4 regions of the Bacillus thuringiensis genome follow, and region 2 is predicted to be linked to each of the others. Evidence: a T-box and tRNA genes for the amino acid it is inferred to sense, from the RefSeq annotation. Region 2 holds a T-box; the other regions hold tRNA genes.

Region 1 (3,161 bases), 1.1 Mb from region 2:
AGTGTCATCGGTCTCGTTGTAATACTAAATACCGCATCTATTCCTTTCTCGTACACGGCTGAATAATCAGATGATACAGACCCTCCAATAGCAATTACAGGCACAGAAAAACGTTTCGCACGCCCCGCAACACCAACAGGAGCCTTCCCATATGCAGTTTGTTCATCTATTCTACCTTCACCAGTTATAATGAGATCTGCATCTTCTATATGTTTATCGAAATTTGTATAATCCAATACAATTTCAATGCCCCTTCGCAAGTCTCCCTTTAGCACTGAAATAACAGCCGCTCCCATTCCTCCTGCTGCCCCTGCACCAGGTATTTCAGATACATCAGAAGATACATATCTTTTAAGGATATTCGCATAATGTTTTAAATTCTCATCTAGCTCTTTCATCATCTCTACATTCGCACCCTTTTGTCTCCCAAATACGAAAGATGCTCCCTGCATTCCGACTAATGGATTATCCACATCACATGCCGCTTCTATCTTTACCCCCTTTAAGCGTGGGTCCATTTGTGAAAAATCAATAGCAACAATCGAATGTAACGTACCTCCAGATGGATCTATTACTTCACCCTTGTCATTTATAAATCTTACTCCTAAAGCTGCTAACATGCCTGCCCCACCATCGTTTGTAGCACTTCCTCCAAGTCCTAAAATTATGTACTCCGCCCCTTGATTTAGCGCATGTAATATAAGTTCTCCTGTTCCTTTTGTCGTTGTAATAAGTGGGTTTCGCTTTTCAACTGGAACGTGCTGTAATCCTGATGCTGCTGCCATTTCAATAAACGCTGTCTTTTTATCTTTAGACACGCCATAAAAAGCTTGTACACTTTCTCTAAGCGGTCCTGTCACACTAATTGATATAATTCTCCCCCCTGTAGCATCAACAAGCGATTCAACCGTCCCTTCTCCTCCATCTCCAATTGGTATTTTCACATACTTTGCATTAGGAAAAATTGCTCTAAAACCTCTTTCAATAGCTTCACATACTTCTATAGCTTTTAGGCTTTCTTTATATGAATCAGATGCAATAACAACTTTCACAATTATCCCCCATCCCTTATTTTTACGTTTTCTTCATTTTAAACGATAAATATAAAAGTTGTCTTTTTAAACACAAAAAAGCTTACATCATATGATGTAAGCTTTTTCTATTTAGATGGAGCCTAGCGGGATCGAACCGCTGACCTCCTGCGTGCAAGGCAGGCGCTCTCCCAGCTGAGCTAAGGCCCCTTAGTAATAAAGCGGAAGACGGGATTCGAACCCGCGACCCCAACCTTGGCAAGGTTGTATTCTACCACTGAACTACTTCCGCGAAAATGGTGAGCCATGAAGGATTCGAACCTTCGACCCTCTGATTAAAAGTCAGATGCTCTACCAACTGAGCTAATGGCTCGTAAATGGCTGGGCTAGCTGGATTCGAACCAGCGCATGACGGAGTCAAAGTCCGTTGCCTTACCGCTTGGCTATAGCCCATTAATATTTACTAGTATGGTTATCTTCTCAAAAAAATAAACCCTTTCAGGTTATTTTTAAGAAAATGGTGGAGGGGGGCAGATTCGAACTGCCGAACCCGAAGGAGCGGATTTACAGTCCGCCGCGTTTAGCCACTTCGCTACCCCTCCGACATTTAAACATATATGGTGGAGGATGACGGGATCGAACCGCCGACCCCCTGCTTGTAAGGCAGGTGCTCTCCCAGCTGAGCTAATCCTCCAAAAGTGGTGACCCGTACGGGATTCGAACCCGTGTTACCGCCGTGAAAGGGCGGTGTCTTAACCACTTGACCAACGGGCCAAAAATTTAAAAACTTTTTCCAAGCTTCCAACCGGGCTTGAACCGGTGACCTCTTCCTTACCATGGAAGTACTCTACCAGCTGAGCTATGGAAGCATAATGGCTCCGCAGGTAGGAATCGAACCTACGACCGATCGGTTAACAGCCGATAGCTCTACCGCTGAGCTACTGCGGAATAATACAAGCCTGGCAACGTCCTACTCTCACAGGGACAAGGTCCCAACTACCATCGGCGCTAGAGAGCTTAACTTCCGTGTTCGGTATGGGAACGGGTGTGACCTCTCTGCCATCATTACCAGACTTTTATCATTATACACATTCTTTTCAGAATGTCAAAAGGAATTTTAAATATATATTCCTTCAAAACTAGATAACATTGCTACATATTATATGGTTAAGTCCTCGATCTATTAGTATTCGTCAGCTCCACATGTCACCATGCTTCCACCTCGAACCTATCAACCTGATCATCTTTCAGGGATCTTACTAGCTTACGCTATGGGAAATCTCATCTTGAGGGGGGCTTCATGCTTAGATGCTTTCAGCACTTATCCCTTCCGCACATAGCTACCCAGCTATGCCCTTGGCAGAACAACTGGTACACCAGCGGTGCGTCCATCCCGGTCCTCTCGTACTAAGGACAGCTCCTCTCAAATTTCCTACGCCCACGACGGATAGGGACCGAACTGTCTCACGACGTTCTGAACCCAGCTCGCGTACCGCTTTAATGGGCGAACAGCCCAACCCTTGGGACCGACTACAGCCCCAGGATGCGATGAGCCGACATCGAGGTGCCAAACCTCCCCGTCGATGTGGACTCTTGGGGGAGATAAGCCTGTTATCCCCGGGGTAGCTTTTATCCGTTGAGCGATGGCCCTTCCATGCGGAACCACCGGATCACTAAGCCCGACTTTCGTCCCTGCTCGACTTGTAGGTCTCGCAGTCAAGCTCCCTTATGCCTTTGCACTCTACGAATGATTTCCAACCATTCTGAGGGAACCTTTGGGCGCCTCCGTTACACTTTAGGAGGCGACCGCCCCAGTCAAACTGCCCACCTGACACTGTCTCCCGGGTCGATAAGACCCGTAGGTTAGAATTTCAATACAGTCAGGGCGGTATCCCACCAGCGCCTCCACCGAAGCTAGCGCTCCGGTTTCAATGGCTCCCGCCTATCCTGTACAAACTGTACCAAAATTCAATATCAGGCTACAGTAAAGCTCCACGGGGTCTTTCCGTCCTGTCGCGGGTAACCTGCATCTTCACAGGTACTATAATTTCACCGAGTCTCTGGTTGAGACAGTGCCCAAATCGTTACACCTTTCGTGCGGGTCGGAACTTACCCGACAAGGAATTTCGC
Region 2 (3,161 bases):
AGTTAAAAAATTATTATATGTTTTCATACACCTCGTAGGTCCACTTTCTTACTTCATTATTTCTACTGTTTGGGGCACTTTCTTCACTACTAAATCCACATTCGAAAACATATCTGATAGCCTTAGCGTTATGGCCATCTATTACGTGTTCATAAGTTTACTGTGGTTTTTCTATTTCGATCGATTAGACAAAGACATAAATAAGATTACAAAAGAAATTAACGATAATATGATGTAACACATAACAAAGGAGAGCCCTTAAGACTCTCCTTTGTTATGTTAGCTTCGTTTCTGCTTCTTATTTGATGAAGGTACTTTATGTGAACCTGTTTCATGTGTCGTCGTTCCTTGTCCTTCTACTTCTGGAGAACCAAGGCTTGACCTTGAATGATCTTTTTTCACTTTTTTACTCATTTATATTCACCCCTTCGCGTTACTTTTTGCTACGAGATAATAAACTATGCAAAATAAAAAGCGAGAGGAAACCCTCTCGCTTTTTCATATCTTAAAACTCAGAAGAACCTGGAGTTCTTGGGAATGGAATTACGTCACGGATGTTAGCCATACCAGTGATGTACATTAGGAAGCGCTCGAAACCTAGACCGAATCCAGCGTGTTTTGTACCGCCGTATTTTCTAAGTTCTAAGTACCACCAGTAGTCCTCTTCGTTCATACCTAATTCTTTAATTCTGTCTACTAAAACGTCCATTCTTTCTTCACGTTGACTTCCGCCGATTAATTCGCCGATGCCAGGAACTAGAAGGTCAGTAGCAGCTACTGTTTTTCCATCTTCATTCATACGCATGTAGAACGCTTTAATGTCTTTCGGGTAGTCAGTTACGAATACAGGGCGTTTGAAGATCTCTTCTGATAAGTATCTTTCATGCTCTGTTTGTAAGTCAATACCCCATTCTACTGGGTATTTGAAGTCAGCACCTGATTCTTGAAGTACTTTAATTGCTTCTGTATATGTGATGCGACCGAAGTCAGAGTTAATCACGTTGTTCATACGCTCTAGAACTGTTTTATCAACGAAGCTGTTGAAGAAGTCCATTTCTTCTGGTGCATGCTCTAATACATATTTCATTGCATATTTCAGCATATCTTCTGTAAGATCCATTACATCGCCTAACTCAGCGAATGCAATCTCAGGCTCAACCATCCAGAACTCAGCAGCGTGGCGAGTTGTGTTTGAGTTTTCCGCACGGAATGTAGGTCCGAATGTATATACATCACGGAATGCTAATGCATACGCTTCAGCGTTCAGCTGTCCACTTACTGTTAAGTTTGTTTCTTTACCGAAGAAGTCTTTTGATTCATCAACTTGTCCGTCTTCACCTTTTGGTACGTTGTTTAAATCTTGTGTTGTTACGCGGAACATTTCGCCAGCACCTTCTGTATCACTACCAGTGATGATTGGTGTGTGAACATGTACAAATCCACGCTCTTGGAAGAACTGGTGAATCGCAAATGCTGCGATAGAACGTACGCGGAACGTTGCAGAGAATGCATTTGTTCTTGGACGTAAGTGAGCGATTGTACGTAAGTATTCAAACGTATGACGCTTCTTTTGAAGTGGGTAATCAGAATCTGATAAGCCCTCGATATCAATTTTTTCTGCTTTAATTTCAAATGGTTGCTTCGCTCCAGGCGTTGCAATTACTTTACCTTCTACTTTCACTGAAGAGCTAAGTGGAAGCTTTGCAATTTCTTTAAAGTTCTCTAATTCTGTATCGAAAACGATTTGAACGCTTTTGAAGAAGCTACCGTCGTTTAATTCGATGAAACCAAATGCTTTTGAATCACGTAAGTTACGAATCCACCCTGATACTTGTACTGTTTGACCTGCATACTTTTCTGTATCTCTATACAGACTTTTTACTAATGTGTTTTCCATAGTGAAATTCTCCTTTGCTGATATATTTAAATACAAAAAAACCTTTCATCCATAAAGGGACGAAAGGTTAAACTTCGCGGTACCACCCAATTTGTCATAAAGACCAACTTTAACTCGTATGTAATACATACTTCCCGGTTTGTAACAGGCCGGATTCCCGTCTAAGTCTACTCTTGAATACAAGATTCAATTTCGGTTAGCAACTCCAAGGTGTTCTTCACATATACCGCCTCATCAGGCTCTCACCGCCCCTGACTCGCTTTGGATTATAGTATATACTACTTTTCCTTATCATCGTCTTTCATTTTGTTAAACTAAAATTAATGTACTACATTCGAGAGAAAGATGCAAGATGCCAGAAAATATATAAGCGATTTTTGTAATATATCGACTTACCGACATCTGTCGACGATTGTGCAATAAAAAAATTGCCGGAATGAATCCGGCAATTTTCTAATTACTTACGTAACTCCGCACCAAATTTCTCTTCTACCGTTGTTAATACACGGTTATGCGCTTCTGTTACTTCTTCATCTGTTAACGTACGTTCTGCATCGAAGTAAGTCATAGAGAATGCAAGTGATTTCTTGCCTTCTTCCATTTTTTCACCTTCGTATAAGTCGAATAGTGTTACGTCTTTCAGAAGTTCTCCGCCAGCTTCAGAAATGACTTGCTTCATTTCACCAGCTTTTGTTTCTTTTGTTACCACAACAGCCATGTCACGTGTCATAGATGGGAAACGCGGAATTGCTGAGTAGTAAGTTTCTTCAGCGTCTGCACCGAATACTTTTACAAGAGATAGTTCAAATACGAATGTATTTTTCACATCTAATTGTTTTTCTGCTTCTGGGTGCAATTGACCGATGAAACCAATTACTTCGCCATCTAATACGATATCAGCTGTACGGCCTGGATGCATACCTTCACGTTTTGCTGGTGCATATGTGATTTGGTTTGAAACGCCAAGTACGTCGAATAGTCCTTCTAGTACACCTTTCATAACGAAGAAGTCTACTACTTTCTTCTCACCTTGCCATGCATGGTGAAGAGCAAGACCTGTCATAACACCTGCAAGGTGTTGTTCTTCTTTCGGAAGTTCTCCTGCTTCTGTTGGTAAGAAGATAGAACCTACTTCGTATAAAGCAACGCTGTCGTTTTTACGAGCAACATTGTATGAAACTGCTTCTAGCAATTGTGGCACTAAGCTTAAACGAAGTTGGCTACGCTCTTCGCTCATTGGAAGCGCAAGGTTTACAGGTGCTTT
Region 3 (3,161 bases), 1.4 Mb from region 2:
CTTAGAAGTGAGAATGCCGGTATGAGTAGCGAAAGACGGGTGAGAATCCCGTCCACCGAATGCCTAAGGTTTCCTGAGGAAGGCTCGTCCGCTCAGGGTTAGTCAGGACCTAAGCCGAGGCCGACAGGCGTAGGCGATGGACAACAGGTTGATATTCCTGTACCACCTCTTTATCGTTTGAGCAATGGAGGGACGCAGAAGGATAGAAGAAGCGTGCGATTGGTTGTGCACGTCCAAGCAGTTAGGCTGATAAGTAGGCAAATCCGCTTATCGTGAAGGCTGAGCTGTGATGGGGAAGCTCCTTATGGAGCGAAGTCTTTGATTCCCCGCTGCCAAGAAAAGCTTCTAGCGAGATAAAAGGTGCCTGTACCGCAAACCGACACAGGTAGGCGAGGAGAGAATCCTAAGGTGTGCGAGAGAACTCTGGTTAAGGAACTCGGCAAAATGACCCCGTAACTTCGGGAGAAGGGGTGCTTTCTTAACGGAAAGCCGCAGTGAATAGGCCCAAGCGACTGTTTAGCAAAAACACAGCTCTCTGCGAAGCCGTAAGGCGAAGTATAGGGGGTGACACCTGCCCGGTGCTGGAAGGTTAAGGAGAGGGGTTAGCGTAAGCGAAGCTCTGAACTGAAGCCCCAGTAAACGGCGGCCGTAACTATAACGGTCCTAAGGTAGCGAAATTCCTTGTCGGGTAAGTTCCGACCCGCACGAAAGGTGTAACGATTTGGGCACTGTCTCAACCAGAGACTCGGTGAAATTATAGTACCTGTGAAGATGCAGGTTACCCGCGACAGGACGGAAAGACCCCGTGGAGCTTTACTGTAGCCTGATATTGAATTTTGGTACAGTTTGTACAGGATAGGCGGGAGCCATTGAAACCGGAGCGCTAGCTTCGGTGGAGGCGCTGGTGGGATACCGCCCTGACTGTATTGAAATTCTAACCTACGGGTCTTATCGACCCGGGAGACAGTGTCAGGTGGGCAGTTTGACTGGGGCGGTCGCCTCCTAAAGTGTAACGGAGGCGCCCAAAGGTTCCCTCAGAATGGTTGGAAATCATTCGTAGAGTGCAAAGGCATAAGGGAGCTTGACTGCGAGACCTACAAGTCGAGCAGGGACGAAAGTCGGGCTTAGTGATCCGGTGGTTCCGCATGGAAGGGCCATCGCTCAACGGATAAAAGCTACCCCGGGGATAACAGGCTTATCTCCCCCAAGAGTCCACATCGACGGGGAGGTTTGGCACCTCGATGTCGGCTCATCGCATCCTGGGGCTGTAGTCGGTCCCAAGGGTTGGGCTGTTCGCCCATTAAAGCGGTACGCGAGCTGGGTTCAGAACGTCGTGAGACAGTTCGGTCCCTATCCGTCGTGGGCGTAGGAAATTTGAGAGGAGCTGTCCTTAGTACGAGAGGACCGGGATGGACGCACCGCTGGTGTACCAGTTGTTCTGCCAAGGGCATAGCTGGGTAGCTATGTGCGGAAGGGATAAGTGCTGAAAGCATCTAAGCATGAAGCCCCCCTCAAGATGAGATTTCCCATAGCGTAAGCTAGTAAGATCCCTGAAAGATGATCAGGTTGATAGGTTCGAGGTGGAAGCATGGTGACATGTGGAGCTGACGAATACTAATAGATCGAGGACTTAACCATATAATATGAAGCAAATGTTATCTAGTTTTGAGAGAACATAAAAAACTTGTTGACTTTTAAAGTAAATAAGTTATAATAATGATTGTCTCAAAAGAATAATGTCTGGTAATGATGGCAGAGAGGTCACACCCGTTCCCATACCGAACACGGAAGTTAAGCTCTCTAGCGCCGATGGTAGTTGGGACCTTGTCCCTGTGAGAGTAGGACGTTGCCAGGCAATATTATTCCGCAGTAGCTCAGCGGTAGAGCTATCGGCTGTTAACCGATCGGTCGTAGGTTCGATTCCTACCTGCGGAGCCATTGGAGAGCTGTCCGAGTTGGCCGAAGGAGCACGATTGGAAATCGTGTATACGTCACAAGCGTATCAAGGGTTCGAATCCCTTGCTCTCCGCCATAGGATTTATAATATTTGGCCCGTTGGTCAAGTGGTTAAGACACCGCCCTTTCACGGCGGTAACACGGGTTCGAATCCCGTACGGGTCACCACTTTGGAGGATTAGCTCAGCTGGGAGAGCACCTGCCTTACAAGCAGGGGGTCGGCGGTTCGATCCCGTCATCCTCCACCATATAAATTTTATATGAATAGTATTATCGCGGGGTGGAGCAGCACGGTAGCTCGTCGGGCTCATAACCCGAAGGTCGCAGGTTCAAATCCTGTCCCCGCAACCAAATGGTCCCGTGGTGTAGTGGTTAACATGCCTGCCTGTCACGCAGGAGATCGCCGGTTCGACCCCGGTCGGGACCGCCATTTTAATAAGGCTCGGTAGCTCAGTCGGTAGAGCAGAGGACTGAAAATCCTCGTGTCGGCGGTTCGATTCCGTCCCGAGCCACCATTTATTTTAATAAAATACGCCGGCTTAGCTCAATTGGTAGAGCAACTGACTTGTAATCAGTAGGTTGGGGGTTCAAGTCCTCTAGCCGGCACCATGTAAGTTTCGGAGGGGTAGCGAAGTGGCTAAACGCGGCGGACTGTAAATCCGCTCCTTCGGGTTCGGCAGTTCGAATCTGCCCCCCTCCACCATTTACATAGGGGCATAGTTTAAAGGTAGAACTGAGGTCTCCAAAACCTCCAGTGTGGGTTCGATTCCTACTGCCCCTGCCAAATATATTTACACAACATGGCGGTTGTGGCGAAGTGGTTAACGCACCGGATTGTGGCTCCGGCATTCGTGGGTTCGATTCCCATCAGTCGCCCCATTTTTATTTTAAAAATTACAAATAATTTAATTGATACTTACATATAATTAAGTAAGAATTCGATGGGCTATAGCCAAGCGGTAAGGCAACGGACTTTGACTCCGTCATGCGCTGGTTCGAATCCAGCTAGCCCAGCCATTTTTGCGGAAGTAGTTCAGTGGTAGAATACAACCTTGCCAAGGTTGGGGTCGCGGGTTCGAATCCCGTCTTCCGCTCCAATAAAATTTAATATGGCGGCATAGCCAAGTGGTAAGGCAGAGGTCTGCAAAACCTTTATCACCGGTTCAAATCCGGTTGCCGCCTTTTCTTTTGTGCCGATGTGGCGG
Region 4 (3,161 bases), 310 kb from region 2:
ATTCTCATTAGCAGGATTTATAGCTCGGATGCCTATATCAATGATGGGCATAGGTATTGTTACAATGTTATCTCAGTTACGTGGTGACTATTGGCTTGCTGGAGCTGTTGCAGCCACCTTTACATTATCATCAGCTTTACTAGCTCCTCATATTTCTCGGATGGCCGATCAATTAGGGCAATCTCGCATACTTCTTCCGACTACAGGTATCAGTGTTTTCTTTACGATCCTCTTACTCCTATGTACGAAATATGAAGCTCCTTATTGGACGCTATTTCTATCCGCCTTATGTGCAGGTTGTATGCCCAACATGTCAGCCATGGTGCGTGCACGTTGGACTAAACTATACCGTGGATCCCATAAATTGCATACAGCATTTTCCTTCGAATCGGTCGTCGACGAAATTTGCTTCATCATTGGTCCTGTATTATCTGTCAGTTTAAGTGTTATGTTCTTCCCAGAAGCGGGCCCACTTTTATCATCTGTTTTTCTTACAATTGGGGTATGCCTATTCACCATGCAAAAAAGCACAGAACCGCCTGTACACCCTCATGACATTACAAACAAAGGAACAGTGTTTAAAATCGGTTCTTTGCGAGTACTAGTATTCACACTCATCGCCATAGGTACTATATTTGGCACAATAGATGTCGTTAGTGTAGCTTTTGCTGAACATCAAGGAAACACCGTAGCTGCTAGCTTTGTACTTTCTGTCTATGCAATCGGTTCATGCCTTGCAGGTCTAATTTTCGGTACCCTTAAACTCAGTACTCCACCCTATAATCAATTTTTAATAGCAGTCACACTATCCATGATAACAATGCTGCCACTAGTTTTCGTAAACACTATTACTTGGCTAGTAGTTATTGTTTTCTTTGCAGGGTTATCTGTCGCTCCTACTATGATTATTACCATGGGACTTGTGGAAAAAATCGTACCTGAATCAAAAATAACCGAAGGAATGACTTGGGCAATTACAGGACTTGGAATTGGAGTCTCCCTAGGATCAGCGATAGCTGGTTTAGTTATTGATAACTTTGGAGCTCGGGCAGGATTTAGTGTGGCCATTATAGCCGGAGGCCTTGCCTTAACTATTGCACTTTTAGGATACAAAACTCTTCACTCCGCATATAGTCATGCTGTTATGAAACCGGATGGGCATTCAGCAGAGGGTTAAAACATATTCAAAAAATAGGATTACCTCTTCTTATGTATAAGAAGAGGTAATCCTATTTAAATTGATATAACTTTTTAAAATTTATTATTTATAATCTGTTATAGCTTCTTCTATATCTATACACAACAAAAAAGAGATAGCAGATTATGCTATCTCTTTTAGTATGACCCGTACGGGATTCGAACCCGTGTTACCGCCGTGAAAGGGCGGTGTCTTAACCACTTGACCAACGGGCCAGTTCTGGCAGAGAAGAAGGGATTCGAACCCTCGCACCGCGTTCGCGATCTACTCCCTTAGCAGGGGAGCCCCTTGAGCCACTTGGGTACTTCTCTATAATATGGCTCCGCAGGTAGGACTCGAACCTACGACCGATCGGTTAACAGCCGATAGCTCTACCACTGAGCTACTGCGGAACAATTATGGTGGGCCTAAATGGACTCGAACCATCGACCTCACGCTTATCAGGCGTGCGCTCTAACCAGCTGAGCTATAGGCCCATAATTGAAAAGCGGGTGAAGAGAATCGAACTCTCGACCAGAGCTTGGAAGGCTCTTGTTTTACCACTAAACTACACCCGCATTAAATTGAAAATGGTGAGCCATGAAGGATTCGAACCTTCGACCCTCTGATTAAAAGTCAGATGCTCTACCAACTGAGCTAATGGCTCATTTTGAAAGTGGTGCCGGCTAGAGGACTTGAACCCCCAACCTACTGATTACAAGTCAGTTGCTCTACCAATTGAGCTAAGCCGGCTTGCGACTTCAAAATGGTGGCTCGGGACGGAATCGAACCGCCGACACGAGGATTTTCAGTCCTCTGCTCTACCGACTGAGCTACCGAGCCTTATTAAAATGGCGGTCCCGACCGGGGTCGAACCGGCGATCTCCTGCGTGACAGGCAGGCATGTTAACCACTACACCACGGGACCATTTGGTTGCGGGGACAGGATTTGAACCTGCGACCTTCGGGTTATGAGCCCGACGAGCTACCGTACTGCTCCACCCCGCGATGATATAATATGTAATTTAAGAAAAAATGGAGGAGGTAGAGGGATTCGAACCCCCGCGCGACTCTCGCCGCCTGTCGGTTTTCAAGACCGATCCCTTCAGCCGAACTTGGGTATACCTCCGAGATATAAACCTTTAGTGGTGGACCTTGTAGGACTCGAACCTACGACCGGACGGTTATGAGCCGTCTGCTCTAACCAGCTGAGCTAAAGGTCCTTTATGGTAGCGGCGGAGGGGATCGAACCCCCGACCTCACGGGTATGAACCGTACGCTCTAGCCAGCTGAGCTACACCGCCATAAATGATATTAAAATAAGTGGAGCCTAGCGGGATCGAACCGCTGACCTCCTGCGTGCAAGGCAGGCGCTCTCCCAGCTGAGCTAAGGCCCCATGTTTTTGGGAATATCGGGAAGACAGGATTTGAACCTGCGACCCCCTGGTCCCAAACCAGGTGCTCTACCAAGCTGAGCCACTTCCCGTTAATAAAAGCGCGCCCGAGAGGAGTCGAACCCCTAACCTCTTGATCCGTAGTCAAACGCTCTATCCAATTGAGCTACGGGCGCATATGGTGCCGAGGGCGGGGGTCGAACCCGCACGGTGGTCACCCACCGCAGGATTTTAAGTCCTGTGCGTCTGCCTGTTCCGCCACCCCGGCATGTCATATTGAAAATTGGAGCGGAAGACGGGATTCGAACCCGCGACCCCAACCTTGGCAAGGTTGTATTCTACCACTGAACTACTTCCGCAAGACATGTTTGAGATATTTTATTAAAAGTGCGGGTGAAGGGAGTCGAACCCCCACGCCAAAGGCGCTAGATCCTAAGTCTAGTGCGTCTGCCAATTCCGCCACACCCGCATATTAATATTTTAAGAAAAAATGGGGCGACTGATGGGAATCGAACCCACGAATGCCGGAGCCACAATCCGGTGCGTTAACCACTTCGCCACAACCGCCATGATTTTCTGGTGCCGACTAG

The links. The T-box of region 2 lies ahead of asnS (asparagine--tRNA ligase). A T-box ahead of a tRNA ligase gene usually reads a tRNA of that ligase, here a tRNA-Asn.
Positions count from the first base shown of each region.
Region 1: it encodes a tRNA-Asn, which carries the amino acid that the T-box ahead of asnS (asparagine--tRNA ligase) is inferred to sense. The anticodon was not compared.
Region 3: it encodes a tRNA-Asn, which carries the amino acid that the T-box ahead of asnS (asparagine--tRNA ligase) is inferred to sense. The anticodon was not compared.
Region 4: it encodes a tRNA-Asn, which carries the amino acid that the T-box ahead of asnS (asparagine--tRNA ligase) is inferred to sense. The anticodon was not compared.

Region 1 is NZ_CP012099.1:154,787-157,947, reverse strand. It holds gene AC241_RS00940 (glycerate kinase) at 1-1,052, opposite strand, end outside; tRNA gene AC241_RS00935 (tRNA-Ala) at 1,169-1,241, opposite strand; tRNA gene AC241_RS00930 (tRNA-Gly) at 1,252-1,323, opposite strand; tRNA gene AC241_RS00925 (tRNA-Lys) at 1,329-1,404, opposite strand; tRNA gene AC241_RS00920 (tRNA-Gln) at 1,410-1,484, opposite strand; tRNA gene AC241_RS00915 (tRNA-Tyr) at 1,550-1,633, opposite strand; tRNA gene AC241_RS00910 (tRNA-Val) at 1,650-1,725, opposite strand; tRNA gene AC241_RS00905 (tRNA-Glu) at 1,731-1,805, opposite strand; tRNA gene AC241_RS00900 (tRNA-Thr) at 1,828-1,900, opposite strand; tRNA gene AC241_RS00895 (tRNA-Asn) at 1,905-1,979, opposite strand; rRNA gene rrf (5S ribosomal RNA) at 1,989-2,104, opposite strand; rRNA gene AC241_RS00885 (23S ribosomal RNA) at 2,195-3,161, opposite strand, start outside.
Region 2 is NZ_CP012099.1:4,378,892-4,382,052, forward strand. It holds gene AC241_RS22570 (hypothetical protein) at 1-238, shown strand, start outside; gene AC241_RS22575 (YuzL family protein) at 280-414, opposite strand; gene asnS (asparagine--tRNA ligase) at 506-1,897, opposite strand; T-box leader at 1,950-2,201, opposite strand; gene pheT (phenylalanine--tRNA ligase subunit beta) at 2,355-3,161, opposite strand, start outside.
Region 3 is NZ_CP012099.1:526,737-529,897, forward strand. It holds rRNA gene AC241_RS02720 (23S ribosomal RNA) at 1-1,638, shown strand, start outside; rRNA gene rrf (5S ribosomal RNA) at 1,740-1,855, shown strand; tRNA gene AC241_RS02730 (tRNA-Asn) at 1,864-1,938, shown strand; tRNA gene AC241_RS02735 (tRNA-Ser) at 1,941-2,032, shown strand; tRNA gene AC241_RS02740 (tRNA-Glu) at 2,050-2,124, shown strand; tRNA gene AC241_RS02745 (tRNA-Val) at 2,129-2,204, shown strand; tRNA gene AC241_RS02750 (tRNA-Met) at 2,231-2,307, shown strand; tRNA gene AC241_RS02755 (tRNA-Asp) at 2,311-2,386, shown strand; tRNA gene AC241_RS02760 (tRNA-Phe) at 2,396-2,471, shown strand; tRNA gene AC241_RS02765 (tRNA-Thr) at 2,490-2,565, shown strand; tRNA gene AC241_RS02770 (tRNA-Tyr) at 2,576-2,659, shown strand; tRNA gene AC241_RS02775 (tRNA-Trp) at 2,667-2,740, shown strand; tRNA gene AC241_RS02780 (tRNA-His) at 2,760-2,835, shown strand; tRNA gene AC241_RS02785 (tRNA-Gln) at 2,899-2,973, shown strand; tRNA gene AC241_RS02790 (tRNA-Gly) at 2,979-3,053, shown strand; tRNA gene AC241_RS02795 (tRNA-Cys) at 3,068-3,138, shown strand; tRNA gene AC241_RS02800 (tRNA-Leu) at 3,149-3,161, shown strand, end outside.
Region 4 is NZ_CP012099.1:4,689,028-4,692,188, forward strand. It holds gene AC241_RS24215 (MFS transporter) at 1-1,177, shown strand, start outside; tRNA gene AC241_RS24220 (tRNA-Glu) at 1,342-1,413, opposite strand; tRNA gene AC241_RS24225 (tRNA-Ser) at 1,419-1,509, opposite strand; tRNA gene AC241_RS24230 (tRNA-Asn) at 1,516-1,590, opposite strand; tRNA gene AC241_RS24235 (tRNA-Ile) at 1,598-1,674, opposite strand; tRNA gene AC241_RS24240 (tRNA-Gly) at 1,685-1,755, opposite strand; tRNA gene AC241_RS24245 (tRNA-Lys) at 1,769-1,844, opposite strand; tRNA gene AC241_RS24250 (tRNA-Thr) at 1,855-1,930, opposite strand; tRNA gene AC241_RS24255 (tRNA-Phe) at 1,945-2,020, opposite strand; tRNA gene AC241_RS24260 (tRNA-Asp) at 2,030-2,105, opposite strand; tRNA gene AC241_RS24265 (tRNA-Met) at 2,109-2,185, opposite strand; tRNA gene AC241_RS24270 (tRNA-Ser) at 2,214-2,306, opposite strand; tRNA gene AC241_RS24275 (tRNA-Ile) at 2,324-2,400, opposite strand; tRNA gene AC241_RS24280 (tRNA-Met) at 2,405-2,481, opposite strand; tRNA gene AC241_RS24285 (tRNA-Ala) at 2,502-2,574, opposite strand; tRNA gene AC241_RS24290 (tRNA-Pro) at 2,590-2,663, opposite strand; tRNA gene AC241_RS24295 (tRNA-Arg) at 2,674-2,747, opposite strand; tRNA gene AC241_RS24300 (tRNA-Leu) at 2,751-2,839, opposite strand; tRNA gene AC241_RS24305 (tRNA-Gly) at 2,856-2,930, opposite strand; tRNA gene AC241_RS24310 (tRNA-Leu) at 2,960-3,040, opposite strand; tRNA gene AC241_RS24315 (tRNA-His) at 3,063-3,138, opposite strand; tRNA gene AC241_RS24320 (tRNA-Thr) at 3,149-3,161, opposite strand, start outside.